Regions from separate parts of the Cobetia sp. ICG0124 genome, predicted to be linked through region 1. Evidence: predicted binding sites of a transcription regulator. Region 1 holds the regulator's gene; the other holds the start of a gene.
What was found. Region 1 encodes PhoB, which activates phosphate uptake and scavenging genes when phosphate is short. Its sites were predicted from a motif close to TGTCATANNNNTGTCANA; they were not measured.
Positions count from the first base shown of each region.

Region 2: the regulator PhoB is predicted to act here: its motif matches at 11,983-12,000, upstream of CU110_RS06965 (UTRA domain-containing protein).

Region 1 is NZ_CP024893.1:25,452-40,241, forward strand. It holds gene phoU (phosphate signaling complex protein PhoU) at 1-317, shown strand, start outside; gene cysZ (sulfate transporter CysZ) at 330-1,058, shown strand; gene phoR (phosphate regulon sensor histidine kinase PhoR) at 982-2,358, opposite strand; gene phoB (phosphate regulon transcriptional regulator PhoB) at 2,366-3,055, opposite strand; gene ubiA (4-hydroxybenzoate octaprenyltransferase) at 3,185-4,033, opposite strand; partial or broken gene CU110_RS00145 (chorismate lyase) at 4,137-4,544, opposite strand; gene CU110_RS00150 (FAD-dependent oxidoreductase) at 4,623-5,807, shown strand; gene CU110_RS00155 (HU family DNA-binding protein) at 5,931-6,206, shown strand; gene CU110_RS00160 (hypothetical protein) at 6,241-6,597, shown strand; gene CU110_RS00165 (DUF2780 domain-containing protein) at 6,606-7,022, opposite strand; gene yccS (YccS family putative transporter) at 7,081-9,333, shown strand; gene recG (ATP-dependent DNA helicase RecG) at 9,367-11,508, opposite strand; gene CU110_RS00180 (hydrogen peroxide-inducible genes activator) at 11,505-12,470, opposite strand; gene CU110_RS00185 (NAD-dependent epimerase/dehydratase family protein) at 12,542-13,429, shown strand; gene CU110_RS00190 (RidA family protein) at 13,440-13,829, opposite strand; gene CU110_RS00195 (bifunctional (p)ppGpp synthetase/guanosine-3',5'-bis(diphosphate) 3'-pyrophosphohydrolase) at 13,851-14,790, opposite strand, start outside.
Region 2 is NZ_CP024893.1:1,500,315-1,515,104, forward strand. It holds gene CU110_RS06905 (L-dopachrome tautomerase-related protein) at 1-906, opposite strand, end outside; gene trxA (thioredoxin) at 940-1,263, opposite strand; gene CU110_RS06920 (ArsJ-associated glyceraldehyde-3-phosphate dehydrogenase) at 1,481-2,692, shown strand; partial or broken gene arsJ (organoarsenical effux MFS transporter ArsJ) at 2,694-3,971, shown strand; gene chrA (chromate efflux transporter) at 3,951-5,153, shown strand; gene CU110_RS17590 (2-phospho-L-lactate transferase CofD family protein) at 5,183-5,623, opposite strand; gene CU110_RS17595 (GAK system CofD-like protein) at 5,599-6,525, opposite strand; gene CU110_RS06935 (HAD-IB family hydrolase) at 6,479-6,991, opposite strand; gene CU110_RS06940 (ABC transporter ATP-binding protein) at 6,998-8,152, opposite strand; gene CU110_RS06945 (ABC transporter permease) at 8,152-9,087, opposite strand; gene CU110_RS06950 (ABC transporter permease subunit) at 9,071-9,919, opposite strand; gene CU110_RS06955 (alkaline phosphatase family protein) at 9,919-10,743, opposite strand; gene CU110_RS06960 (extracellular solute-binding protein) at 10,836-11,924, opposite strand; gene CU110_RS06965 (UTRA domain-containing protein) at 12,091-12,813, shown strand; gene CU110_RS06970 (NYN domain-containing protein) at 12,830-13,390, opposite strand; gene CU110_RS06975 (hypothetical protein) at 13,317-13,505, opposite strand; gene CU110_RS06980 (NAD(P)-dependent alcohol dehydrogenase) at 13,543-14,640, shown strand; gene CU110_RS06985 (PA4780 family RIO1-like protein kinase) at 14,726-14,790, shown strand, end outside.

The DNA.
Region 1 (14,790 bases):
GTGACTCGCTGACCGCCTTCGCCCGCTTCGATACGGATCTGGCGCTCAAGGTACTGCGTGAGGATGCCTCGGTGGATCTGGAATACCAGAGCGCGATGCGTTCGCTGATGACCTTCATGATGGAAGACGCGCGCCAGATCACCCCGGTGCTCAACGTGATGTGGATTCTGCGTGCGCTGGAGCGTATCGGGGATCACGCCGACAACCTCGCCGAGTACGTCATCTTCCTGGTCAAGGGCGTGGACGTGCGTCACACCGACACCCATGACCTCCAGCCGCAGGATCTCGACAAGGGGCAGCCGCCTTTCACGAAATGACGAGGACGTCGCATGATTGATGCCGTATCGGCGCTGGTCCGCGGGACCCGCATGGTCTATACCCCCGGGCTACGCCGTTTCGTGTTCGTACCACTGGCGATCAACCTGGTGCTCTACAGTGCCACGCTGTGGCTGTTGTTCAGCCAGTTCGAGGGCTGGATCGATTACTGGATGCTCAAGGTGCCCAGCTGGCTGGAATGGCTGAGCTGGTTGATCTGGCCGGTGCTGGTGCTGAGTCTGTTGCTGGCGGTGTTCTTCACCTTCAGCCTGGTGACCAATCTGATCGCGGCGCCGTTCTACGGCATTCTGGCCGAGAAGGTCGAGCATCGACTGGATGGCACCCTGATCGAGGATGAGCGTGGCCTGGTGAAGATCGGGATCGACTCGCTGGGGCGCGAGATGGCCAAACTGGGTTACTTCATTCCCCGCATGATCGCGCTGTTCATTCTCGGCTTCATTCCGGGCCTGAATCTGCTCTCACCGCTGCTGTGGGGGCTGTTCTCGGCCTGGAGCATGGCGATCCAGTATCTGGACTATCCGATGGACAACCATCAGGTCAGCTTCGGCGACATGAAGCAGCGTCTCAAGGCGCGCTGGTGGCCGTCACTGACCTTCGGTGGTGCCGTGTTCGTGCTGACGCTGGTGCCCTTGGCCAACCTGCTGTTCATTCCCGGGGCCGTGGCGGGTGCCGTCCTGATGTGGCAGAGCCACTACCGACAGCTGCCTGCCCCGCGCCGCTGAGCCAGGCTGCAGTCGTCGCGCAGCGGCGTTCCGCCGGGAAATGACAACGGAAGCGTGCGCCCTCGCCGGGCAGGCTGTCGATCTCCAGGCGGCCCTGATGGCGGATCAGCACATGCTTGACGATGGCCAGTCCCAGCCCGGTGCCACCAGTGGCGGTGCTGCGTCCCTTGTCGATGCGATAGAAGCGCTCCGTCAGGCGCGGTAGATGCACGGGATCAATGCCGTCACCGTCATCCTCCACCTCGACCATCACGCCCTCGCTGGTGCTCTGGCAGCGCAGCGTGATGTGGCAGTCTTCCGGCGTGTAACGCACCGCATTGAAGACCAGATTCGAGATCGCGCTTCTCAGCTCCTGCTCCTCACCCATCAGGGCCAGTCCGGGCTCGACCGCCACCGTGATGACATGCCGCTCCTTCGAGAGGCCTTCGGCATCTTCCCGGATACGCGTCAGCAGCTGTGCCATGTCGATGCGACGTCCTTCGCCCGACAGCTCGTCGGTCTCCAGGCGCGACAGGGTCAGCAGATCCTCGACGAGGTGCTGCATGCGGTCGGTCTGACTCTGCATCTGTCCCAGGCCACGCTGCCAGCGCGGGGGCAGGTCATCGGCATAGTCGGAATAGGTCTCGAGATAGCCGGCCAGTACCGTCAGCGGCGTGCGCAGCTCATGGGAGACATTGGCCACGAAGTCGCGGCGCATTTCCTCGAGACGGTAGAGACGGGTGACATCGCGCACCATCACCAGGCGCTCGTTGTCACCGAACAGGGTGATGGAGATCTGCAGGGTCAGGTTGTCGGAGAGCGGCGATTGCAGGGTCAGCGGCTCACGATAGGCCAGCCGATTGAAGTAATCGATGAACACGGGGTCACGCAGATAGTTGGTGACGTGCTGGCCGCGGTCGTGACTGGCCTTGAGGCCGATCAACTGCTCGGCAGCGCTGTTCCACCACTCCATGTCGCCGTGATTGTCGAGCATCACCAGGCCATCGCGCATCGCTTCCGAGGATTCCTGGATGCGATTGAGGATACTGCGCAGTCGCTCCTGCGCCTGACGCTGACCCTTCTGGTAGCGATACAGACGATCGAGCAGATCCCCCCAGACGCCATCGCCGGGCGGCGGCTCTTCATGGGGGTTGGTGATCAGCCAGGTGTAGAGGCTCTTGAGGTGCTTGAGATGGACGAACAGGTACAGCGCCAGCCCCAGCGCCAGGCCCCAGCCCAGCAGGCCGAGCAGTCCGCCGACCAGCCCGAAGCCGCCCGCCAGATAGCCCAGCCGCCATAGCTCGTTCGTCCAGTAGCGCATCCGCGTCTCAGGCCTGGGCGCTGAAGCGATAACCGGTACCGCGGACGGTCTGGATCAAGTGCTGATGCCCCTCGCCCAGCGCCTTGCGCAGACGACGAATGTGCACGTCCACGGTGCGCTCCTCGACATAGACATTGCCGCCCCAGACCTGATCCAGCAGCTGGCTGCGGGTGTAGGCGCGCTCCTGATGGGTCATGAAGAACTGCAGCAGGCGGTATTCGGTGGGGCCGACCTCCAGGGAGTTGCCGTGTGCGGTCACGCGGTGGCTGGCGGGGTCGAGCATCAGACCCTCGACTTCCACCGACTCCTCGACGCCCTTGGGCGTGGTGCGGCGCAGCACGGCCTTGAGGCGTGCCACCAGCTCGCGTGGCGAGAAGGGCTTGGTGATGTAATCGTCCGCCCCGGCCTCGAGCCCCTGGATCTTGTTGTCTTCCTCGCCCTTGGCGGTGAGCAGGATGATCGGCAGCTCCGCCGTGGTCTCGTCACGCTTGAGGCGGCGCGCCAGTTCCAGCCCGCTGGTGCCGGGCATCATCCAGTCCAGCAACAGCAGATCGGGCTTTTCATCGACGACGATGGCGTGGGCGTCCTGGGCATTGTCGGCCTCCAGCACGCGGTAATCCGCCATTTCCAGGGCGACGGCGATCATCTCGCGTATCGAGGATTCGTCGTCGACAATCAGTACGGTCTTGGAGCTCATCGCTAGATCCCATGCAGCAGTCGGCGCACGCGCCAGAATGACAAGTCGATGACGATTACAACCTGCTTATATGACAGTGAGATGACAATCGCCAGCTTGGCAGCTTGCCGCCCGGCTTGCCAGCAGGGGTCAGGCAGCTGGCCAGGTCGCCAGCGCGATGCCCGCGAAGATCAGCAGGCCGGACCAGTGGTTGTTGAGAAATGCCTGGAAGCAGGGGCCACGCTCCCGCTCGCGAATCAGGCGCTGCTGCCAGACGAAGGTCACGGCCGCCGCGGCCAGCCCCAGCCAGTAGAAGATGCCCAGCGCCAGGTGCAGGCCGATGCCGATCAACACCGCCAGCATGCCCAGCTGCAGCAGACCGATCATCAGCGTGTCGGCGCGGCCGAACAGCACGGCGGTGGACTTGATGCCGACCTTGAGGTCGTCATTGCGATCGACCATCGCATAGGCGGTGTCGTAGGCCACCGTCCACATCAGATTGGCCGCGAACAGCCACCAGCCATAGGTCGGCACCTCCTCAAGCGTCGCCGCGAAGGCCATCGGAATCGCCCAGCCGAAGGCGGCACCCAGCACCACCTGCGGCAGATGATGGAAGCGCTTCATGAACGGATAGCTGGCCGCCAGCAGCACGGCGACGATCGACAGCAGCACCGTGGTCAGGTTGGTGAAGCACACCAGCACGAAGGCGGCCGCGACCAGCACACCGAACAGGGTCAGCGCCTCGCGCTCCGTGATGCGTCCTGAGGTCAGCGGGCGATCCCGGGTGCGTTCGACATGCTTGTCCCAGTGGCGATCCGCGTAGTCGTTGATCACGCAGCCGGCGGCACGCATCAGATAGACGCCAGCCACGAAGATCAGCAGCGTATCGCGGTCCGGTAGCCCATCGGCCGCCAGCCACAGGGCCCATAGGGTCGGCCACATCAGCAGCCAGGTGCCGATGGGGCGGTCCAGACGAGTCAGGGCGAGGTAATCGGCCAGTTTGGACGGGCGGGAAGCGGAGTTCCAGAGCGTGCTGGAACCGAGGGGTGAAACCTTCCTGGACCAGTACCCGGAAGCGACCGTGCGAGAACATCGAGCGGCGCATCCACAGGCTGGCGGTGCGTGCCAGCGGCTGCGTGCTGGCAAGTCTCAGTGGCGCCCGGCTGACATCGATGGCGCTGCGGGTCAGGTCGGGCTGGCGGAACAGCCAATGGCCCAGCGAGCCTTCGCCGAGCGTCGAAAGACGGTGGCCATGGGCCAGGTCCAGCGCCGCCAGCGAGCGCGCGATCACCCAGGGCTCATCGCCATGACACAGGGCCACTTCGCGCCGCCAGACATGGCGTCGTGGCGCGATACCCAGCATCCGCGCCTCATCACGCCGGGCAGGGCCGGTGTCCTGCAGCAGCAGGCGCACGCGCAGCCCCTGACCATCGAGCATGCGCATGGCGTGATCGAGACGCTGGGTCAGCGAGTCACTGGAGGACAGCCATGGCCACCAGCCGGCCGGCATGACGCCTTGCAGGCTCGCGGCGGGCTGCCAGTGACGGCGGACCGCCGTCCTCTCGGATCGATCTCAGGAGATGGCGCCATGCGCGACCCTCGTACCCTTGTCATCATCGGCACCGGCATGGCCGGCATTGGCCTGGCGCGTGCCCTGCGTGCGCGTGACAAGGACAGTCGACTGATCCTGGTCAGTCAGGACAGTGGCCACGATTACGCCAAGCCTCTGCTGTCCACCGCCTTTGCCAAGGGCATGAGCGCCCGGGCATTGGCACGGCAGACCTCCGTGGCCCTGGTGGATGAACTGGACGCCGAGCTGCGCACCCATCAGCGAGTGACGAGCATCGATACCCACGCGCGACAGGTCTGGCTGGGCGAGGAATGCCTGGCCTATGACGAGCTGGTGCTGGCACTCGGTGCCGCGCCGCGGCGACCCTTCCCCATCGATGACTCGGTCGGCTCGCGCGTGATGAGCATCAATGATCTCGATGACTACGCCGCCTTCAGCGCCACGCTGACGGCAGCGCGTGAGGCGGGGGAGAGTGGCCGTGTCGTGATCGTCGGTGCCGGTCTGGTGGGGTGTGAATACGCCAATGACCTGAAAGCCGCAGGACATGAGGTCACCTTGGTCGCGGCGGGAGACACTCCGCTGGATGGCTTGCTTCCCCAGGCGCTCGGCCGGCGACTTGGCAAGGCCTTCGATGCCATCGGCGTGCGTCGGCTGCAAGGAGAGATGGTCGAGACCATCACCGCCGGCAAGGCAACGCAGGCGCCCGTCAGCGTGGTGCTGCAGAGTGGTCATGCGGTGGAGGGCTCGCTGGTGCTGCTGGCCACGGGGCTCGCGCCACGCATCAAGCTGGCACAGGGCGCGGGGTTGAGTGCTGGTGGGGACGGCATCCGCGTCGATCGTCACCTTGCCACCTCCCGGCCGCATGTCTGGGCGCTGGGAGACTGCGCCAGTGTCGAAGGGGTCAATGCCATGTACGTGCAGCCCCTGCAGGCCGCAGCCCGGGTGCTGGCCGCCAATCTGTGCGGCGAGGCGGTCGAGCTCGACTGGAAGGCCTGGCCCGTGCTGGTCAAGACACCGGCGCTGCCCATCGTGGCCTACCCGCCTCGGACGGCCGTGGCGCGCTGGGACATCACGGGCGAGGGAGATGATCTCGATGCACGCGCTCTCGATGCGAACGAACGCTTGATTGGATATGCGTTGACAGGCGCCTCCGTTCGCAGGAAAGTCGAGCTGGCGCGGCAGGCACCGCCGTTGCTAGGCTAGGCGATGCCATGGCCGATGGTCGCAGACCCCTTGAAGCCAGCGTAGTCAGGCACGATAGTGAAGTTTCCGTCAGAATCGGCGGCTGAGCCGCCCGTGCAGAATGCCAAACCAGGAGGGCTTTTCATGCGCAAGCCAGAACTCGCTGCGGCCATCGCCGAGCGTGCGGATCTGTCCAAGGACAAGGCTAGTCAAGTGTTGAACGTGATTCTCGACGAGATCACCCACACGGTCGCCAAGGGCAACGATGTTTCATTGATTGGTTTTGGCTCCTTCACGGTGCGTCAGCGTGCAGCGCGTACCGGCAAGAACCCCCAGACAGGCAAACCCCTGACCATCCCGGCCAGCAAGACAGTGGCCTTCAAGCCGGGCAAGTCATTGAAGGATGCGGTGACCAAGTAAGTCTGGTCCACGTCGCCGCGCAAGGAATGACGCCATGAAGCTCAAGTTGCTGTTGTGGGTACTGGGCCTGCTGCTCAAGCGTGCCTTCCGGCGCGACCCCGAATTTCGCGCTCAGCTCGAGACGCGTTCGCTGGATTGGGGCGTTGCCACGGAGGATCTGAGCATCGCGCGTCATTATCGGATGTCTCGGGAAGGTGTGACCTCCGGCACCGGTCTGCCGGTGGATACGGAGCTTGAGCTGCGCTTCGCGCATGCTGAGAGTGCGGTGGCCTTCCTGCTCAAGCCGTCTCCCAAGGCCTTCTTGAATGGCATGATGGAGCAGCGCGTGCGTCTGGTCGGGGATTCCGCCCAGCTCAATCGTCTGCAGTCATTGCTCAAGCGGATTCGCTGAACAAGGTGTCACAGCAGATGCTTGAGGCCCGGGATGCCCTCGATGACCTGGTCGACCACACCATCGCCGGCTTGCTCGCGCGCATAGCTCAGCGTCTCATCGGCCACGCCACGTGCCTGATCCATGTTCAGGTCCAGTCCCATCAGCTTCTGGCCCAGCTCCAGTGCTCCCCCTCCGCTGCCTCCGGTGAATGCACTGACCGCCCCCATCAGGCCGCCCATGAGGCCACCGCCCCCGGACTCGGCGGCTTCCTCGCCAGCGCTGCCGATCAACCCTTCGGCGCCCGGAATGGCTCCCAGCAGTGATGCCGCCGGCCCATCCGGGCCCTGTTCACGCACGAACTTGAGAATGAGGCCGACCGCCTGTTCGGCAATCTCCGGTGACAGCCCGAGGGCGCCAGTGACACGTTCGATGAGTGGGTGCATCGGTATTCTCCATGAAATCCGGGGTAGGCATGAGTGCGCCCTGGTCACGGAACACTTCATGACACGCTCCCTGCAACACTCGCTCATCCACTCCCTGCGTCGACTGTGGACGCTGGATGCCTTCAGCTATTCGCTGCGCATGCTCATCGCGCTGGGCGGTGTGATGGCGGTAGGGTTCTGGCTGGACGAGATGGCGCTGGTGATCCCGCTGTTTCTCGGCGTGATTGCCTCGGGACTGGCGGAAACGGATGACCATTGGCGCGGGCGACTGCGCGCGCTGGGCATGACACTGGCCTGCTTCAGCATCGCCGCCGTCTCGGTGGAACTGCTGTTCGGCATGCCGTTGCCCTTCGTGATCGGCCTGGCGCTGGCCACCTTCACTCTGCCGATGCTGGCGGCGATCGATGCCCGCTACGGGGCCATCGCCCGCGCCTCGCTGATTCTGGCCGTGTACACCATGATCAGTCTCGAGCAGCAGCATGGCGATGGGCAGATCGCGCTGCTGGAACGCAGCCTGCCCGAGTGGCTGCGTGAGCCGGGACTGGGCATCAATCTGGTCCAGCCGTTGCTGCTGGTGATCGGCGCGACCTGGTATGGCCTGCTGTCGGTACTGTGGTGCGCGCTGTTCTCGCGTCAGCCGCTCAAGCACAGCATGGCGACCCTCTACCGTGAACTGGGCCGCTATCTGATTCTCAAGGCTCAGCTGTTCGAGCCACTGCGCAACGTGGATCGCTCGGCGCGTCGTCTGGCGCTGGCGGAGCAGAATGGTCGCGTGGTCGTGGCGCTCAACCAGACCAAGGAGATGGTCTTCCGGCGTCTTGCCGGGCGGCGCGACACCAGCAAGCTGGATCGCTACCTGCGGCTCTACTTCATCGCCCAGGACCTTCATGAGCGGGCCAGTTCGAGCCATTACCCCTATGGCCAGCTCAGTGATGCCTTCTTCCACCACGATATCCTGTTCCGCTGTCAGCGCCTGCTGGAGCAGCAGGGCGGCGCCTGCAAGGGGCTGGGCCGGGCGCTGCTGATGCGTCAGCCCTTCGAGGCCAGTGACAGCCAGCAGGCGCTGGAAGACCTCAACGCCTCGCTCGAGTATCTCAAGCAGCAGCATCGGCCTGAATGGCGTCATCTGATGCAGGCGCTGGAGGCGCTGGCGGGCAACCTGCGGTTGATCGAAGGGCAGATCGAGCGACTCGGCGATCTGGAAGCCAGCAGCAGTGAAAGCGACAACAGCCTGCTGGATCGCTCGCCTCACGGCACGCGGGACATGCTCGAGCGCATTCGCAGCCATCTGACCCCGCGCTCGCCGATCTTCCGTCATTCACTGCGCCTGACCGCGACCCTGGTGGCCGGCTATGGCGTGCTGCTGGCGGTCCACCCGACCCAGGGCTACTGGATTCTGCTGACGGGGCTGTTCGTCTGCCGGCCCAGCTTCGGCGATACCCGGCGCACCCTGGCTCAGCGCATCGTCGGTACCTTGATCGGTCTGCTGGCCGGCTGGGCGCTGATCAGCCTGTTCCCGGCCCCCACCCTCCAGGCCGGCATCGCCGTGGTCGCGGGGGTGCTGTTCTTCGCCACGCGCGGGTCACGCTACACCCTGGCGACGGCGGCCATCACCCTGATGGTGCTGGCCTGCTTCAACCAGGTCGGTGATGGCTTCGATCTCATCTGGCCGCGACTGTTCGATACGCTGGTCGGTGGCCTGCTGGCGGGGCTTTCCGTGGTGTTGATCCTGCCGGACTGGCAGGGCCGCAAGCTCTATCGTCAGGCCGGTGTCAGCCTCAAGACCAGCGGGCGCTATCTGGGGGAGGTGCTGTCCCAGTATCGTCACGGCAAGCGCGATGACCTGGCCTACCGCCTGGCGCGGCGCAATGCCCACAATGCCGACGCCGCCTTCTCGAGCCTGCTGGCGACGGCGCGCAAGGAGCCGGGCCATTTCCGGCGTGACGTGGAACCGGGCTTCGGCTTCCTGCTCCATGCCCATACCGCGCTGGGGTATCTGTCGGCATTGGCGGCGCATCGTGGCGAGCTGGAATCTACCTCGTCCGCCAGCAGCGGCATCGAGACGCTGTTGCGCCATGGCGAGCGTCTGAGTCAGCAGCTGACGACATTGGGTGAGCAGCTGGAGGCGGGCGGCGAGATCACCCTCACGCTGGAAAGCGATCATGAGATCGCGGCGCTGGAGGCCGAGATCGAGCAGGTCGAGTCCACCACCGGGCGCCTGGCGCTGTCACAGCTGATTCTGGTGCTGCGGCTGTTGCAGCCGCTGGAAAGTGCCGGCACCCAGCTGATCAAGGCCAGCCGCGCCAGCTGAAGGAGTGCGTTGGGGGACAGGTGGGCAGGGCGCTCAGACGGCGCCGTATTGGCCAGCCGCCTCCCCCAGCCAGCGGCGGATCAGGGGCTCCGCGGCCTGGGGGGCCTCAGTGAGAATGGCGTCGGCCAGGGTGGTGGTCGGGGCGATCAGGTCGCTGTCACGCTCGAGATCGGCGATCTTCATCCCCGCCAGCCCCGTCTGGCGCGTGCCCAGCACTTCGCCGGGCCCGCGCAGCTCCAGGTCCTTCTCGGCGATCTTGAAGCCGTCGGTGGTCTCGCGCATCACCGCCAGGCGTTGCCTGGAGTGCTGAGAGAGCGGAGGATGATAGAGCAGCACGCAGAAGCTCTCGGTGCTGCCACGCCCGACACGCCCGCGTAGCTGGTGCAGCTGCGACAGGCCGAGACGCTCGGGGTTGTCGATCACCATCAGGCTGGCATTCGGCACATCGACCCCGACCTCGATCACCGTGGTGGCCACCAGCAGGTCATGTTCGCCTTCCTTGAACGCCGCCATCACCTCGGCCTTCTCGGCCGCCTTCATGCGGCCGTGCACCAGACCGATGGACAGCTCCGGCAACGCCTCGGTCAGCTCGTCACGCGTCACCTCGGCGGCCTGACAGGTCATCACCTCGGATTCCTCGATCAGCGTGCATACCCAATAGGCCTGACGACCCTCGGCGCAGGCGGCGCGAATGCGCTCGACCACCTCGGGGCGCCGCGGGTCGGCCACTGCCACGGTCTGTACCGGGGTACGCCCCGGGGGAAGCTCGTCGATCACCGAGAGATCGAGATCCGCGTAGGCGCTCATCGCCAGAGTGCGCGGGATCGGCGTGGCGGTCATGATCAGCTGATGGGGGGTCAGGCCGCCGGCCTCGCCCTTCTCGCGCAAGGCGAGACGCTGATGCACGCCGAAGCGATGCTGCTCATCGACGATCGCCAGCCCCAGGCGCTGAAAGGTCACGTCGGCCTGGAACAGCGCGTGAGTCCCGACCACCATGCGTGCCCGGCCATCGGCGATGGCCGCCTTGGCATCCAGCCGCGCCTTGCCCTTGAGCTTGCCGGCCAGCCACGCGACCTCGATGCCCAGTGGCTCCAGCCATTCGCGGAAGTTGCGATAGTGCTGCTCGGCGAGGATCTCGGTGGGGGCCATCAAGGCGGCCTGACAGCCACCACCGATGGCGATCAGGGCCGCCATTGCCGCCACCACCGTCTTGCCCGAGCCCACGTCGCCCTGCACCAGGCGCAGCATCGGCACTTCGCGCGCCAGGTCACGGCGTACCTCATCCAGCACACGGCGCTGGGCGCCGGTCAGCGAGAAGGGCAACTGGGCAAGAAAGCGGGTGCTCAGGCCACCGCTGGCGCTCAACGAGGGGGCGCCATCCTGCTGGATGCGCGCTCGCACCTGCCGCAGGCTCAGCTGATGGGCGAGCAGTTCTTCCTGGGCGAGACGCCGCTGACTGGGATGCACGCCGTCGCTCATCTGATCGACGGGCGCATCCGGCGGTGGCTCATGCAGGAAACGCAGGCATTCGATCACCCCGGGCAGGCGAAAGCGTGCGCGCAGGGTGTCGGGGATCAGGTCCGGCAGCTCATGGGGCGTCTCCTCGAGCTGCTTGAGGGCCTGGCCGATCAAGCCGCGCAGGCGCGCCTGATTGAGTCCTTCGGTGGCCGGATAGATGGGGGTGAGGTGGTCTTCCACCGGGGCCGCGCCCTGACCGAGCAGACGGTATTCCGGATGATAGATCTCGAGACCGGTGGCCCCGGCACGCGCCTCGCCGAAGCAGCGCACGCTGTGGCCACGCTGGAACTGCTGTTGCTGGGCGGGAGAGAAGTGGAAGAAGCGCAGACTGAGGATGCCGCTGCCATCGCGCAGGCGCACCAGCAGGCTGCGCCGGCGACCCTTGACGATGTCGCAGGCCGTCACCTCGCCTTCCACCACCGCCTCCATGCCGCTCTTGAGCGTGCCGATGGGGGTGACGCGAGTCCTGTCCTGATAACGCAGCGGCAGGTGGAAGAGCAGGTCCGCCACGCGCTCCAGTCCCAGCCGCGAGAGTTTCTCGCTCAGCGCGGGGCCGACCCCGCTCAGGCTGTCCAGCGGTTGCGCCAGCGCGCCGGTGGCAAAGACACCGGCGCTGGCGGGCCCGGCAGATGAGGCGTCCGTGCCCGCCCTGCTCATGCCGGTTCGTGGCTCTGGGAAGCGGAACCCTGCATGCCGTTCTCGTTGCTCTGGCGGGCGCGGGTCGAGCACTCGGCGATCGCCTGGCTGATCACGTCAATCGCCTTGGGGCGCGGGAAGCTGGCACGCCATGCCAGGGCCACGCTGCGGCTGGGGGCGGGGTCCTTGAAGGGACGTGTCTCGAGCACGCCGCTCTCGTAATGGCCGGTACCGGTGGCCGAGTAGGGCAGCACGGTGATACCGAGGCCTGAGGCGACCATGTGACGAATGGTCTCCAGCGAGCCCCCCTCGGCGATCAGGGTATTCTCGGGATTGTTGATCTGATGGCCGATGGCCGGACACGCCTCGAGAATCTGATCCCGGAAGCAGTGGCCCTCGCCCAGCATCAGCAGACGCTCATTGATCAATTGCTCCTTGGCGATGCTGTCCTGTTCGAGCAGCGCGTGACCCGATGGCAACAGCACCTCGAAGGGTTCTTCGTAGAGCGTCTTGGTCAGCACGTCGGTCTCGGTGAAGGGCAGCGCCACGATGATGATGTCCAGCTCACCGTTTCTGAGCTTGCGGCGCAGATCGCCGGTCATGCCCTCCTCGATGTAGAGCGGCATCTTCGGCGCACGCCGCGTCAGTTCCGGCACCAGATGCGGAAACAGGTAAGGTCCAATGGTATAGATGGCGCCGATGCGCAACGGGCTGGAGAGCTGATCCTTGCCGGCATTGGCCAGCTCCTTGATCACGCTGGACTGTTCCAGCACGCGCTGGGCCTGCTGAACGATCTTCTCGCCGAGCGGTGTGACCTGTACGGTGGACTTGGAACGCTCGAACAGTGCGACTCCCAGCTCCTCTTCCAGCTTCTTGACGGCCACCGACAGGGTCGGCTGCGAGACGAAGCAGCGCTCTGCGGCGCGTCCGAAATGACGCTCCTGGGCCAAGGTTACGATGTAGCGGAGTTCTGTTAGAGTCATGATTCCTGCCCGGAACTGGCATCCTGGGATGCGGTGGGTACCGATTCGTTTTACCAAGGAGCACGGCAAAGGTGAAGAAGACGAGTCTCATCCTCGGTTGTGGCGACGTTGGCAGCGCGCTGGCGCGCGAGCTGCTCAAGGCCGATCAGCACGTCATCGGTGTCAGACGCGATGTGTCCAGGCTGGCGGATCTCGGTATCGAGACGCTGGCACTGGACATCACCGCGGAAGGTGCTCTGGCCAGCTTGCCAGATGCCGACACCGTGGTACACGTGCTGAGCGCTGACCACTTCGACGAAGACGCCTATCGGGCCGCCTACGTCGATGGCATTCGTGCGCTGGTCGCGGAGCTGGAATCGCGTGCCAACCCGCCGACACGCGTATTCTTCGTGTCCTCAACCTCCGTCTACGCCCAGAAGGAAGGCGAAGAGGTCGACGAGCAGTCCCCCACCGACGCCACCAGCTTCTCGGGGCAGCTGATGCGGGAAGGCGAGCAGGTCCTGCTCGACTCCTCGCTCAATGGCACCGTGGTGCGCTTCTCCGGTATCTACGGGCCGGGTCGCGACATGCTGATCCGTCAGGCGCGCGATGGGCGCATCGCCGCCAGCAATCCGCCACTCTACTCCAACCGCATCCATCGTGACGACTGCGCGGGGGTGCTGGCGCACCTGATCGCACTGAGTCTCGAGGGCAAGCCGGTCGAGCCGATCTACCTGGCCACCGACTGTGATGGTGCACCGCTGCACGAGGTGATGGCGTGGTTGGCACGTCAGCTCAAGGTCGAATCCACCGAGGTGATCCAGTCGCCGCTGCGGCGTCGCTCCAGCAAGCGCTGCGGCAATGCGCTGCTGCTCGAGAGTGGCTATCGCTTCCGTTACCCGACCTTCCGCGAGGGCTATGCCGAGGTGCTCAAGGAGCATGGCGTGACGGTACCGGAGAGCGAGCTTTCCGGACGCTGAGCGCCGCTGATCAGTCGCCGATGACCATCACGCCCTCGGCTTCGAAGGCCACGCCCTTGGGCAGTGCCTTGACGCCGACGGCGGCACGCGCCGGGAAGGGCGCGCTGAAGAACTCTTCCATCACCGCGTTGACGCGAGCGAAGTCATCGAGGTCCGTCAGGTAGAGGTTGAGCTTGACGATGTCGCCCAGGCTGCCGGCGGCCTCTTCACACACGGCGCTCAGGTTGGTGAACACCTGACGCGCCTGCGCCTCGATACCGCCTTCGACGACTTCCATCGTCTGCGGGTCCAGCGGAATCTGGCCGGAGAGATAGACGGTGTTGCCCGCCTTGATGGCCTGGGAGTACGGCCCGATGGCAGCGGGTGCCTTGTCGGTGTTGATGATCGCGCGATTGCTCATGTTGTGCTCCTTGTGACTGGATCAACTGATGACGCGGGTAATGCGCTCCACGTGCAACAGGTTGCGCATGCGCTTGATGATGCGTGCCAGGTGAATGCGATCACGTACCGCCAGGGTCAGATTGACGATGGCCAGGTGAGCGTCGCGCTCCTCGATGCCGATGCGTTCGATATTGGCTTCCGCGTCGGTGACGAGTTCGGCCAGCTCGGCGATCAGCCCGCGCTGGGTCTGGGCTTCGATGCGCAGGGCGACGGTGAAGTCGCCTTCGATCTGCTCGGCCCAGGTCAGCGGGAAGACACGCTCCGGATCGCTGGCCAGCTCGGTCAGATTGCTGCATTCCTGACGATGGACCACCAGGCCCTTGCCGGCTGACAGGTGGCCCATGATGGGCTCTCCAGGCAGCGGGTGGCAGCAGCGTGCATAGCTGGTGACCATGCTGTCGCCGCCACTGACCTGCATCGGCCCGATGCCACTGTCCTCCGGCTGGACGTTGCCATCCTTGGCCGAGAACTTGGGCTGCTGTGCCGCGGGACTCATCCTGTCGTTCAGCAGGCTCTGCGCCACGCTGTAGGCGGCGCGGGTACCGAGACCGATGGACTCGAGCAGATCATCACGCCCGCCTTCCAGCTCAAGCTCCGCCGCCAGGGTATCCAGGCGCTGGGGCGGCAGCTGTTCGAGGGTGATGTCCAGGCCGGCGAGTGCCTTGATCAGCAGGCGCTGGCCCAATGCCACGGACTCGCTGCGCTGCTGATGCTTGAGGTAGTGGCGAATGGCGGAACGCGCCTTGGCGGTGGTGACGAAGTTGAGCCACGCCAGGTTGGGCTTGGCGCCTGGTGCGGTGATGACCTCGACGGTCTGACCGCTCTCCAGTGGCGAGGATAGCGGTGCCAGATGACGATCGATGCGACAGGCGATGCAGCTGTTGCCGACATCGGTGTGCACCGCATAGGCGAAATCGACC
Region 2 (14,790 bases), 1.5 Mb from region 1:
ATTGAGGTTGGTAAAGTAGTGGATGCCCCCGGCGGTATCCGCACCGTCCGAGATGGGCTTGTCGCCGACGCGCGTGATGGCGGCGGCAATGGTGTCGTGATTGGCACCTTCCCGCAGCAGTCTGGCCGGGACGCTGTACCAGCTGTGGCCGGTCATGGCACCGAAGAAGACCGTCTCGCCATCGCCGGACAAAGTGATCGGGTCGACGCCCACCTTGGCAGGCTTGCCATTGAACGGGATGTCACGGCCATCGATCTTCAGGGTGGCGTCTGGCTCGGCTTGCAGTGCGGCGTGTTGGCTGAATCGGGACGCCTCGCCGGAGGCCAGATCGACGGTGATCAGGCCCGGGTTGGCGATATCGGCCAGATACGCCACGCCGCGACTGCGATCCACTGCCAGGTCCTGCACGAAGCTGCCTTCAGGGGCGATATCAGTGGGCAGGGTCAGCTTGGTGATCAGCTTGCCCGAGGCAATGTCGAAGCCCCACAGGCGGGTCTTGCCCAGATGCAGGCCCATGTCGGTGATCCAAAGACCTCCCTGGCCGTCCTGATAGATGCCCAGCGGGGAGTCGATGGTGGCGTCGCTGTAGCGGCCGGCGTGGGTCTGGAAGGCGGGTGAGGGCCAGGCACGATAGCTGTTCTGTCCGGTGATCTCGACCAGCTGCACGTCGTGATCGCCATCCATCGGGTGAATGGTCGCGAAGACCCGTCCGGCAGGTGTCACGGCGACGTTGCCGGGACGTATCTGCATCACGGCCACCGAGCGCATCTCACCGTAGGCCGGGCCGGGTTTGAGTGATGAGGTGGTGGCGGGCAGGGTGGAATGGCCGGTGGCGCAGCCCGTCAGCAGGCCTGAGAGCAGGGCGAACACGCCCAGATATCGGGTCGAACGGACGGCGTTGTGCATCAATGCTTCCTTGTCGACCCGGCGCTGATGTGATCAGGCGTGACGCGCGATCATGGCATCGAAGTTTTCCTTCGGCTGCACGCCGGTCAGGGCTTCGATCTTCTCGCCGGACTTGAACAGGGCGATGGTCGGCAGGCCGCGGACGCCGTTCTGCGCGGCGAGATCCGGTGCATCGTCGACATTGATGGCAACGACCTTGAGGGCGTCACCCTGTTCTTCGGCGATGGATTCGACGATCGGGTCGAGCATCTTGCACGGGCCGCACCACGGCGCCCAGAACTTCACCAGCACCGGCTGCTCGCTCTCGATGACTTCCTGGGTGTAGTTGCTGTCTACCACTTGCGCAAAATCAGCCATTTGACTCTCCTGTGCACCCCTGAGGATGCGTGATTCAGATTGGCACCGCACGTGCCGGATGGGCACACACTAACGCCCCGGGACTTTCGTTCGCAAGCGCATTCTCTCATGCATCTCGCAGCCCAAGGTCTCGCGCCATCTCGCACAGCTGCGCGACTGCGGACTCCTGAGCAGCGAGCGACGCGGCCAGTGGGTGTATTACCGGCTGAGCCCCGCCATGCAGGGCTGGCGACACGCGATCCTGATGGCGGCCTGCGAGGCACAGCAGGAGGAGGTGGCGCGCTGGCGTCAGTGGCTGGTGACCATGCCCAATCGTCCCGAGCGCTGCCCTGCTCATGATGCTCCGTCCTACAGCGCTTCACTGACGCTGCCCGCTGGTCTGCCACCTCTGCGAATCGGCATCAATGGCTTCGGCCGTATCGGCCGGCTTGCGCTGCGCGCGCTGTGGAAGCTGCGCGAGGATGTCGCGCTGGATGTGGTGCGCATCAATGACCCGGGTGGCGATGCCGCGACCTTCGCACACCTGCTGGAATTCGATTCCGTGCATGGCCAGTGGTCGCCGGGCGCGGGAATCACCAGTGACGATGAGAGCGTCATCATCGATGGTCAGCGCACGGCGTTCTCCAGCCAGCGTGAGATCGGTGACACCGACTGGTCGGGCTGCGATGTGGTGATCGAGGCCTCCGGCAAGAAGAAGAGCACCGAGGTGCTCAATGCCTATCTTGAACAGGGCGTGGCGCGTGTCGTGGTCTCCGCGCCGGTCAAGGAAGCGGGCGTACTCAATATCGTCATGGGCGTGAACGATCATCTCTATGATGCCCAGACGCATCGCATCGTGACGGCGGCCAGCTGTACCACCAACTGTCTGGCGCCGGTGATCAAGGTGATTCAGGAGCAGTTCGGCATTCGCCATGGCTCCATGACCACCGTGCACGACATCACCAATACCCAGACGATTCTGGATGCGCCGCACAAGGATTTGCGCCGTGCGCGGGCCTGCGGCATGAGCCTGATTCCGACGACCACCGGCTCCGCCAAGGCGATCAGCGCCATCTTCCCGGAGCTGGAAGGCCGCCTGAACGGCCACGCCATTCGCGTGCCGCTGGCCAATGCCTCTCTCACCGACATGGTGTTCGAGCTCGATCGCGAAGTGACGGTGGAGGAGGTCAACCAGGCGCTGCAAACTGCGGCAAAAGGCGAGCTTTCCGGGGTGCTGGGGTATGAGACACGCCCGCTGGTGTCGATCGATTTCCGTACCGATTCCCGCTCCAGCATCATCGATGCGCTCTCGACCATGGTGGTCGCGGGGACCCAGCTCAAGCTGTACGCCTGGTACGACAACGAATGGGGCTACGCCAATCGCACCGCGGAACTGGCACTGAAAGTCGGCCTGGGTGATCTGACCGACCCCAGCACACAGGAGCGCTGACATGCTTGCCCGCCTGCGAGAGCTGCCCCGTGAGGTGCGTCAGTACCTGCTGGTGACGGGGAATTACTGGGCCTTCACGCTGACCGATGGCGCGCTGCGCATGCTGGTGGTGCTGCACTTCCACTCGCTGGGCTATTCGGCGCTGGACGTGGCGATGCTGTTCCTGTTCTACGAGGCCTTCGGCGTCGTCACCAATCTGGTCGGCGGCTGGCTCGGGGCACGGCTCGGCCTCAATCGCACCATGAATGCGGGGCTTGCGATGCAGCTGGTGGCGCTCGGCATGCTGCTGGTGCCGGAACCCATGTTGACGGTCATCTGGGTGATGATCGCCCAGGCGCTGTCCGGCATCGCCAAGGACCTCAACAAGATGAGCGCCAAGAGCGCCATCAAGGTGCTGGTGCCCAAGGGGCAGCCGGTGGAGGAATCGCAGAGCGCGCTGTATCGCTGGGTCGCGTTGCTCACCGGCTCCAAGAATGCGCTCAAGGGACTGGGCTTCTTCCTGGGCGGGGCGGCGCTCAGTCTCATCGGCTTCCAGGGCACCGTCATGGCCATGTGGCTGATGCTGGCAGGCGTGCTGGTGCTGTCACTGCGCAAGCTGTCGGCATCACTGGGGCAGAGCAAGGCCAGTCGCAAGCCGGCATTCCGTGAGATGTTCTCGACCTCGCGGGCGGTCAATGTGCTCTCGGCGGCTCGACTGTGCCTGTTCTCGGCACGTGACGTCTGGTTCGTGGTGGCCTTGCCGGTCTATCTGGCCGAGGTGCATGGCTGGCATTTCTGGACGGTCGGCGTGCTCATGGCCGCCTGGGTGATCGGCTATGGTGGTGTCCAGACCCAGGCGCCACGCATCACCGGTCCGCTCTCACGCCGCTTGAACGGCGCCACCGGCGTCCGCTGGGTCACGGTGTCGCTGGCGGCCGGCCTGGCACTGCTGCCGGCGCTGATGGCCAGCCTGCCGCTGGATGCGCCTCAGGCGGCCGATATCAGTGGTGCCATCCTGTTGGGGTTGGCGCCACTGGAATGGTTGATCATCGGCCTGTTGGTGTTCGGGGCCGTCTTTGCGGTCAATTCCAGCTGGCACAGCTATCTGATCGTGCGCTTCGCGCGCAGTGAAGGCGTGTCGATGGATGTCGGTTTCTATTACATGGCCAATGCCATGGGGCGTCTGCTGGGCACCTTGCTGTCCGGTTGGCTCTATCAGGCCTATGGCCTGGAAGCCTGCCTGTGGTGGTCGGCCGGATTGGTGGCGGCGAGTGCCGTGATGGCCCTTGCCTTGCCGCGATATCGGGACGTGCTGCTCACCTTCCTCACGCTGGGGCTGACCAGCTTCGGCGGGCCGATCGCGCACCTGGGCTACTTCCACGCGGAGCTGGTCCGCCGGCGCGGCTGGCTGAGTGATACGGCCTACGCCGAGCTGGTCGCGCTGTGCCAGTTCCTGCCGGGACCGGCCAGCAGTCAGGTCGGCTTTGCACTGGGCATGGTGCGTGGTGGCGGGGTGATGGGTGGGGTGCTCGCCTGGGTCGGCTTCACCTTGCCGTCTGCGCTGGCACTGCTGGCATTGGCGCTGGTGGCGGCCAGCCTCGAAGGACCGCTGGCTTCCGGGGTGATCCACGCCTTGAAGCTGGTGGCGGTGGCGGTCGTTGCCCAGGCGATCTGGGGCATGGCGCGCACGCTGTGCCCGGACCGACGGCGCGCCGGGCTGGCGCTGTTGGCCATGCTGGGCCTGGCGCTGGCGCAGAGCGCCTGGACGCAGGTCGGAGTGATCGCGCTGGGCGCGCTGCTCGGCAGCCTGCTGTGTCGTGATGACAGTGCGGCCCTTGTTCGCCAGCAGGCGGGGGCAGCGGGGCTGTCGCTGCCGGTCCCGACGCGCCTGGCTCGCGCCTGTCTGATCACCTTCTTCGCGCTGTTGATCGCGCTGCCGCTGCTGGCCTCCGGCAGTCTGGTCGAGATCTTCTACCGTGCCGGGGCGCTGGTATTCGGGGGCGGGCATGTGGTGCTGCCGCTGTTGGAGGCCTCCACCGTCGAGACGGGGCGTATCGCGGCCGATACCTTTCTCACCGGCTATGGGGCCGCGCAGGCGGTGCCGGGGCCACTGTTCACCTTCGCCGCCTGGCTGGGAGCGGGCATGGCCCAGGTGGGCGGGGATTCGGCAGTGCTCGGCGCCATCATTGCGCTGTTGAGTCTCTTCCTGCCGGGGATTCTGCTGTTGATCGGCGTGGCACCCCTGTGGGGGCGCCTGCGTGCACGGCCCGCAGCACGCGCTGCGCTCGCGGGGGCCAATGCGGCGGTCGTCGGCGTACTGGGCATGGCGCTGTATGACCCCTTGTGGACCACCAGTGTGCTGAGTCGTCTGGACGTCGTCATCGCGTTGGCGGCCTTCATCGCGCTGACCCGCTTCGCGCTGGCACCCTGGAAGCTGGTGCTGGCGATGGTGATTCTCGGGGCGGTACGTGGGGTGATGTAAGCCTCATGCCAGGCGGCGCGTGGCGGTCGTCATACCAGTGACAGCAGGGCGGTGACCAGCAGTTCGTTGTCGTAGTAGGGTGCGCTCTGCTCGCTGATCAGGCGAGTGTCGATCACGGTCAGCCCCATGCGCTCCAGCGCGGGGACAGAGACGCCGCCGGGGTAGTCGCCACGCTGACTGTCCAGCAGCACGATGTTGAGCAGATGCTCGTTGGGGCAGTCGTTGCGCGAGACATCCAGGTCCGCACACAGGGTATCGATCAGGGTCGCGACCAGTTGCTCGAGTGTCTTGCCGGTCTGCTCCGGGTCCGGACTGCAGTTGGGGATGTAGACCTTGGGACAGGGGTTGGCCAGTATCGCGCGTCCCACCCCGCTGGGCAGCAGGTTGGCGATGACGCTGGAGTAGAAACTGCCCGGCGGAAAGCAGATCAGTTCCGCGGAATCGATCAGCTGACGGTTGTTGAGGTGCAGCGCAGGGCCTCGACCAGCTGGATGCGCGCGATCGGGCTCTCCAGTGGCGCGACTTCCTTGCCGGTGATCTGGTGCTGGCCGATGATTCTGCGCCCATCTTCCAGGGTGACGGCCAGATGGCAGTCGGCATTGATGATGGCGCGCACCGTCCCGCGTACATGCACCAGCTTGGAGAACAGGAAGATGATCTGGTCGAGCTGCTCATGATGGTTCAGGTAGCCGCCGGCGATGATCAGATTGCCGATGCTGGCGCCGCGCAGATCGAAGCCTGCCGGCATGGCCTCGATCAGAAAGCCCAGCTGATGACAGATGAGCGTGCGCATGGGCTCCGCCACGGCCATGCTGAGCGGATGACGGCCCGCCGCCAGTTCCCGCAGGGTGGCCTGCAGCATCTCCGGGCGTGCTTCGGCTGGCAGACGGTGCGTGAACAACCGGTAGATCTCCGGGTGCCCCAGCACGCTGTCATCGGCCAGCGCCATCAGGCGTGAGCGAAGGTCGCCGATGGCCGGCATCGAGAAGGCGTCACGCAGCTTGGCGGAGCTGCCACCGGAATCGAAGGGCGTCACCAGATGGATGCTGTGATGGGTATAGCGCGTCAGGGTGCGCGAGATGCCCGTCAGCGCCGTGCCGCCGCTGAAGAACAGCACACGGGGGCCGACCTCCGGTGCCTTGTGATAACGCCTGACGCGTAATGGATCCGGGACCCTTGCGGTCCGACTGACCCTGACCTCTGCCATGTTGCGGCTTCCTTTTTGCCAACGCAGGCGCGGCCAGTGGCGCTGCGTGGCGATGGCTTCCAGGGTCGGGTCGGCACAGACCGCATGCGGGTGATCGACGAACTCCAGCAACGCCAGATCATTGCGTGAATCCGAATAGCCCCAGGTGAGGAGGCTGTGCCGCAAGCTTGCCATCGCGGAAGGTACGGATGCCCTGGGCGCGTCCCGTGTAGCAGCCATCCTTGACCTCCAGGCGAGTCGCCAGCGCGGCATCCAATGCCAGTCGCTCTGCCAGCGGTGCCACCAGCTGGGCTGTCGAGGCCGAGATGATCACGACCTGATGGCCCTGATCACGATGCCAGGCGATGCGCTCGCGACCCTCACGGTAGAGGCGCGGCAGCAGTTCGGTATCGAGGAAGGTGCCCACCTCGGCCTCGACCTCACTGACGGTGCGACCGGCCAGCGGGGAGAGCAGATGGCTCAGGTGCGCTTCCATGTCGAGTCGACCCGCGGCGTAGTCTGCCATCTGCTGCGCCCAGATGGCGCGATATCGCTCGGGGTCCGTGATCCAGCCCAGCTGGATCAGCCACTCGGTCCACAGTCCCGTAGCGTCGCCATCCAGCAGGGTGTCATCGAGATCGAAGATGGCCAGCCCATTTCATCCATTTGCCACCCGTGACCTGTCGCCAGTGTCGTGTGTGCCCAGCGCCTGGACTTCGTCGAGATCGGCATGCACCTGCACGCGCAGATGGTCGGGGAGCAGCTGGCGGGCACTGCGGTTGAGCACATCGACGTTGAGACGCAGTCCCTGACAATCCACCTCGTAGCGCACGATGTTGCCCAGCAATTGATGGCGCAGGATGACGCCGGGCAGCGCTGGCCCCACATTGGCCGGCAATGGCTGGAGCGGGAAGTCGTCCGGCTGCAGATAAAGCGCCTCCGGCCGCAATGCGACCTGCGGGCTATCGCACAGGTAGCCGAGCAGGGGGCGGGCAAGCTCGCTGCCGATCAGATTGTAATGGCCCATGAAGCCTGCGGCCGTGGCGTCTACCGGTCGGGTGTAGAGCGATGCTGCGTTGCCCTGCTGGAGAATGCTGCCCTGATGCATCAGGAAGATGCGATCCGAGAGCAGCAAGGCCTCTTCCTGATCGTGGGTGACGAACAGGGTGGTGAGGCCGAGGCTCTTCTGGATGTCGCGTATCTGGTCGCGCAGATGACGGCGGATGCGCGCATCCAGCGCCGAGAGCGGCTCATCGAGCAGCAGGATCTGGGGCTCGACCACCAGCGCGCGCGCCAGTGCCACGCGTTGTCGCTGGCCACCAGACAGCTGATGTGGATAGCGCTGTGCCTGGTCGGTCAGCTCCACCAGTCGCAGCACTTCGGTGACGCGGCGCTCGCGCTCCTCGGGGCGCACCTTCTTCATGCGCAGGCCGAAGGCGACGTTGTCCGCCACGCGCATGTTGGGGAACAGCGCATAGTGCTGGAAGACCATGCCGATGCCGCGCCGCTGGGGCGGCAGACGGGTGATGTCGTGACCATCGACGATGATCTCGCCGCTGTCCACGTCGTTGAGCCCGGCAATGGCGCGCAGCAGGGTGGATTTTCCGCAGCCAGAGGGCCCGAGCAGGGTGATGAACTCGCCACGGGCGATCTCGGCATCGATGTCGGAGAACACGCGCGTCTTGCCGAAACGCTTGGCCAGGCCCTTGAGCGTCAGGTACTGCTGGTCGGCGGCCTGTTCACGCAACGCGCTGGTCAGCAGGCCATCGCTGTCGTGGCGAGAGTGGGTCTGCGGCATATCGGTGGCAAGCATCAGCGGTGCCCAGGGCCAGCTTTTGCGGGCGTGGCGGGCAGACCTTCCGTCATGGCGGTGGCCAGCGCCTCCTCGGGGTCTTCTTCCGGCATCGCCTGCTCGGCAGGCTGGCGGTTGCCCAGCCAGGTCAGGATCAGGGTGAACACGAACAGCGTGATGACCAGCGCGCTGGTGAAGTGGCCGCTGGCCCCGCGAATGTTGTTCAGGTAGACCTGCAGTGTCTCGAAACGGGTGCCGACCAGCATGTTGGCGAACACGAATTCACCGGCCAGAAACGAGAAGGCCAGGAAGACGGCGATCTGGATGCCGACCCGGATATTGGGCAGGACCACCTGGAAGAAGGCCTGCAGCGGGCTGGCGCCCAGCAACTGGGCGGCTTCCATCAGCGATGCCACATCCAGCGCCCGCAGGCTGTTGGCCAGCGCTCGGTACATGAAGGGCAGCACGATGGTGAAATAGGTGGGAATCAGGATCCAGGGCGTGCCGATGATCGTCAGTGGGCCGCCGGCATATAGCTGCAGCAGGCCGACCGAGGACACGATGGGCGGCACGGCGAAGGGCAGCAGGATCAGGCCATTCATCCAGCCATCCAGACGCGGATAGCGGGTATGGGCCAGGAAGACCACCGGCACGATCAACAGCAGTGACAGGATCAGGGCGCCGACGGCGACCAGCAGGGAGCGCCCGAATGCGGCGAGAAAACGGGGGGTGGTCCACAGCTCCAGAAACCACTTCACCGTCAGGCCATCGGGCGTGAGGCTGGCGCCCCAGCGGGTGGCAAGGGCGTAGAACAGCGTGGCCACCAGCGGCAGTGCCAGCAGCGTGAAGACGCTGCCCACCACCACGCTGTAGGGATTGAGCCCGCGTAGACGGGCCATCAGGCTGGGCAGCAGCGGCTTGCCATGGCGATACGGCAGTTCAGCGGGAAGTGACATGGTAGCTCCTGCGCATGAGCCACTGCTGGATCAGCGTGACGATGACGAGAATGACCACCAGTACCATCGCCAGTGCGCTGGCCAGTTCCGGCTGCAGGAAGAGGTCGCCGGAGACCAGATTGGCGATGCGGATGGTCATCAGGTTGTAGCTGGTGTTCACCAGCGCATAGACGGTGGCATAGGCGCCCATGGCATTGGCGAACAGTACGGTGAGCGTGCCAGCCAGCGACGGCCAGAGCACGGGCAGGCCGATGTGCTGCCAGTAGGCCAGACGGTTGGCGCCGAGCAGGCTGGCGGCTTCGCGCCACTCGCCCTTGAGCGTGCTGAAGGCCGGGTAGAGCAGCAGGATGCCCAGCGGGATCTGGAACCAGGTGTAGATGACGATCAGGCCGGTGCGTGAATAGAGATTGAAGTCATCGATGATGCCCAGGCGCTCCAGCATCAAGGTCAGCATGCCGTTGGCCCCCATCAGGATGATGAAGGCGAAGGCCAGCGGCACGCCGGCGAAGTTGCTGGTCATGTTGGTGAAGGCGATCATCGCGCGCGTCAGGCCCGGCCCGCAGCGGTGCATGCTGTGACAGGTCACGGCGGCGATCGCCAGTCCCAGCACGCTGGACATCAGCGAGATCTCGAGACTGCGGCCGATGGCCTGGCGGAAGAAGGGGGAGGTGGCGATTTCCTGAAAATTGGCCAGCCCCCAGCCTGCGGGGATCTTGAAGGCGCTGATCATCACCCAGATCAGCGGGGCGATCTGGAAGGCGAAGAAGAGGATGGCGAAGGGCAGCAGCCACATCGCGGGACTGGTCAGCACTCGCCTGAGGAATGTCGGCATCACGCGTCCCCTCCAGGGCCTGCCAGCAGGGATGTGTTGCTGGCCTTGTCGTGCTCCAGTCCCAGCACGCTTGCCAGGGTGCCACAGAGCTCGCGCTGGCGAAGGTTGCGGGCGGGGCTGCGGGCGAAGGCGCTGCCGAAGGTCCAGAGCGGCACTCGGCGCTCTTCTTCGAGAAGCCCGGAATGTGAACGGTCGGCGTTCATGCCGTGATCGGCGGTGACCATCACCTGATAGCCGGCCTCCAGCCAGCAGGGCAGGTAGTCGGCCAAGGCGACATCGGCATGACGCGCCGCATTGCGATATTGCGCGGACTCACCGCCGTGGCGATGGCCGGCGTCATCGATGTTCATGCTGTGCACCAGCAGGAAGTCCGGGTCGTGACGCAGTCTCAGCATCTCGGCATCGCTGAAGACGTGGTCGTCCGGGTAGTGATCCTGCCAGTAGAAGATGCCCGCCTGGATGGCGGATTCGGGATTGTCGAGCAGTCGGTGTCTGGCTGGCACGAACGGGGCGGCGACGTAGAGTTCGCTGACCCAGTGATAGGCGGCTGCCGCGGTGCGTCGCCCCTGCTGACTGGCGAGATCGAACAGGCTCACGCCACGCGAGCGTCGCACGATGCCATTGTTGACGATGCCGGAGTCGACGGGCAGATCACCGGTCAACAGGCACTCATAGAGAGGTCGCGACATCGCTGGCAGTTCGCACTCCAGCGACTGGTACTGCCCGCGACCGGCCTCGACCAGGGCGCTCAGATAGCCCATGGCATGCCGGCCCACGGCATGGTTGAGGCCATCGAGCACGACAAGAATGACACGCTGGGACATGAAGACTCCGTGAAGCTCAAGACGGCACCGTGTGGACGGTGCCGTCTGTCAGGATGGTGCGCGCTCTATCCGCTCTGGACAGAGGCCGGGGGTCACTGCTGGTGGATCAGTACCTGGGACTGCCACTGACGCGGCAGCTGTCGGGCACTGGCTTCCCAGCCGGCGAAGTCCTGTACCGGGCGGGCATTGGCGTACTGCTCGTTGGGCAGCAGCTTGGCGGCGATGTCTTCCGGCAGGGTCAGGTGCTCGGCACGGATCGGGCGGGCGTAACCTGCCGCCAGGTTCAGCTGGCCGGCATCTGACAGGATGTACTCACGCGCCAGCTTGGCGGCGTTCGGGTGAGCGGCATGCTTGTTGATGATGGTGGCGTAGCCCGAGGTGACGGAGGCATCCGAGGGGATGACCACCTCGAAGGTGTCGCGGTTGATCTGATCGCGATAGTTGAGCGCGTTGAAGTCCCACAGCAGTGCGACCTCCACCTCGCCCTTCTCCAGGTTGGCGATGCTCGGCTCGGCCAGTGACAGGCGTCCCTGGCGGGCCAGTTCGGCGAACACTTCCAGACCCGGCGTCAGGTCTGACTCGCTGCCGCCATTGGCGAAGGCTGCGGCCAGGATGGCGTTGTTGGCCTGGGACGCCTTGCCGACCGCGCCGACGGAGACCTTGTAATCGCCATTGGCGAGATCCGCGAAGGAAGCGGGGCGCTGATCTTCACTGACGAGTGTCTTGTTGATCATCAGGGAGATGGTGCCGGTGTAGCCCAGCATCCATTCGCCATCTTCATCCTTGGCCCAGTCGGGGATCTCGTCCCAGGTGGTCGGCTTGTAGGCTTGAGTCACGCCCTGCTTGACCGCGATGGGGCCGAAGGCGAAGCCCACGTCACCGATATCTGCCGTGGCGTTCTCGCCTTCGGCCTTGAACTTGGCGACTTCCTCGGCGGAGCTCATGTCGGTATCGCTGTGCGCGATGGAATACTTCGACTCGAGGTCTGCCCAGGTGTCCTTCCAGTTGGCCCAGCTGTCCGGCATGCCGACGCTGTCGACGCGGCCTTCTGCCTGGGCGGCCTTGAGCAGTGCTTCCGGCACTTCAGCGGCACTGACGGAGGCGCTGCTCAGCAGGGTGGCCATGAGGGCCGAGACCATCAGGCCGGCGGTACGGGGCGAGGTAGCGGTGAACGACTTCAATGACAATCCTCCCAGACGGGGTAATCAACGGATGCGCCTTGTCATGATGGACACCTTGGATGACATGCAAGTGACTCGCCAGAAATCGCTCTCTTTCGTTATCTTTCAGGAACTTCGCATGCCTTCATCATCGATCGAGCCCACAGGTGACGACGCAACTTCCCTGATGCACACTGCGGATTTGCCCGTCACCGGGCTCAAGGGCAGGCTGCTGAACCATCTTGAAGCAGCGCCGCTGCATGCCTCGCAGCGTCTGCCGTCCGAGCGTGAGATGATCGAGCGGTTCGGCACCACGCGAGTCACCTTGCGAGATGCCTTGCTGCAGCTGGAAGCGGAAGGGCGAATCTATCGCGAGAACCGCCGTGGCTGGTTCGTCTCGCCGCCGCGCCTCAGGTATGACCTGCTGGCATGTCTGCCTTTTCACGAGATGGTGCATTCGCAGCAGCGGGTCGCTTCCACCGAGGTGCTGGCCGCTCAGGAAGTTCCCGCTGATGAGGTGATCGCCCAGCGTCTGGGAATTGCACGGGGTGCCGGGGTCTATCGCATCACGCGAGTGCGGCGCATCGATGGCCGGCGGGTGCTGCACGTCTGTCATCACCTGCGACGCGACTGCTTCCCCGGCATTCTTGATTTCGACCTCTCGGCGCATTCGCTGACGACGCTCTACTTTCACCAGTACGCCATTCGCATCCGGCGCGTGAGCTTCGAGCTGGCCTCCAGCGTGTTCGACGCCGAGACGGCCGTCGCCCTGAATGCGGCACCGGGTAGCCCGGCGCAGCGCATCACGCGGATCAACTTCGATCAGAATGGCCGCGCAGTGGACTGCGATGATGAACACTGGCGTCACGATGCCATCGAGTTGACGTTATCCGCCGCACCACAACGCTAGAGGGCAATCTGGGGCCTCAGCGCATCAGCAGCGTGTCATCTATCTCGCGGAAGTGATCAGCGCTGCGCATCAGGGCGAGGGCTGTGAGTGCCTCGACGCCGTAGACACGCGTCGTGACGGCATGGCGCGCTGCGACATGCTCCAGCAGCAGGGCGAAGTCACCATCGCCTGAGGCGAGGATGATCTCGTCGACGTCGGGAGCGGCTTCCATCACATCGATCGTGATGCCGACATCCCAGTCACCCTTGGCCGAGCCATCTCCTCGCTGGATGAAGGGTTTGAGCTTGACCTCGAACCCTATCTCACGCAGGCGTTGCTGGAATTGCTGCTGCTTGGGGTCACCACGGTCAATCGCATAGGCGTAGGCATGCGTGATGCTGCCCAGGGATTCCAGTTCGGCCCACAGTCGGCGGTAATCGAATTGCCGGCCAAAGGTGTCGCGGGTGGTGTAATAGATATTCTGAACATCGATGAAGACGGCGAGGCGCGTGGGCGGGGAAGCATCAGTTGCCGGCAGCGGGATTGGAGGGCTTGGTCGGCTTGTGGCCGATGATCTGACCGCTGACGCCGGATTCAATCACTTCAACCTTGCCGCCACGATCGAGGAAGGCTTGCATCTGGGCTTCCAGCGAGGCGGATGTTTCAACAGCAGCGGGTGCTTTCTTCTTGGCAGCAGTACGAGTGTTGGCCATGCGGGACTCCGTTCCGAGACGTGAGGGGTGGAAGAGCATGATAACACGACTGCGTTTTTCCTGCTTGATCGCGTCATTTGACGGCAACACCCGAAGCTACGCACTCAAGTCCGATTCCGCCGATCTGGCGCCATGGAATTTCGAGCGCCGTCAGCCGCGCCCGGATGATGTGGCCATCGAGATCCTGTATTGCGGTGTCTGTCATTCGGACCTGCACGTCGGCCGCAATGACTGGGGCTTCACCCAGTATCCCATCGTGCCGGGTCACGAGATCGTCGGGCGAGTCACCCAGGTCGGCGATGATGTCAGCCAGTACAAGGTGGGTGACATGGTCGGTGTCGGCTGCATGGTAGATTCCTGCCGTGAGTGCAGCGCCTGTCACGAGGGGCTCGAGCAATACTGCCTCGAGGGCATGACCATGACCTACGGCAGCCCGGATCGCCACGATGGCAGCCTCACGCAAGGCGGCTATTCCGACAGGATCGTCGTCAGCGAGCGCTTCGTGGTGTCCATCCCTGACAAGCTGGACCCGGCGGTGGCCGCGCCGCTGCTGTGTGCCGGTGTCACGACCTATTCTCCGCTGCGCCACTACGGCGTGAAGTCCGGCGACAAGGTCGGCGTGATCGGCATGGGTGGCCTGGGCCACATGGGGATCAAGTTCGCCAAGGCGATGGGCTGTGAAGTCACCCTGTTCACGCGCAGTGAAGCCAAGGTAGCGGAAGCGCGCGAGAATGGCGTCGATCACGTCATCGTGTCCAGCGACGATGAGCAGATGGCCGCCGCGACCGAAACCTTCGATTTCCTGCTCGATACGGTACCGGTGCCGCACGATCTCAACCCCTACCTCAATACCCTGAAGTACGACGGTACCCATATTCTCGTCGGGCTGGTACAGGAGGTGGACCCCGCACTGCAGGGCGGCAATCTGGTCATGAAGCGTCGCGTGCTGGCGGGCTCGCTGATCGGCGGCATGCCGGAGACCCAGGAAGTGCTCGATTACTGTGCCGAGCATGACATCACCTGCGATATTGAGATGATCGACATCCAGAATATCAACGAGGCGTGGGAGCGCATGCAGCAGGGCAAGGTGAAATACCGCTTTGTCATCGACATGCAGAGCTTGAAGAACGCCTGACATGCCGGGGGCTTTCGCGTCTGTCATGTCACAAAATTGTGATGGGGTGATTCCCGATCGAGGCGAAAACGCGTATAAGAACGCGATGAAAACGCCAAAGAGAATCCAGCCGCTCATAGATGACGGACTGGTCGATGAAGTGCTTCGCCC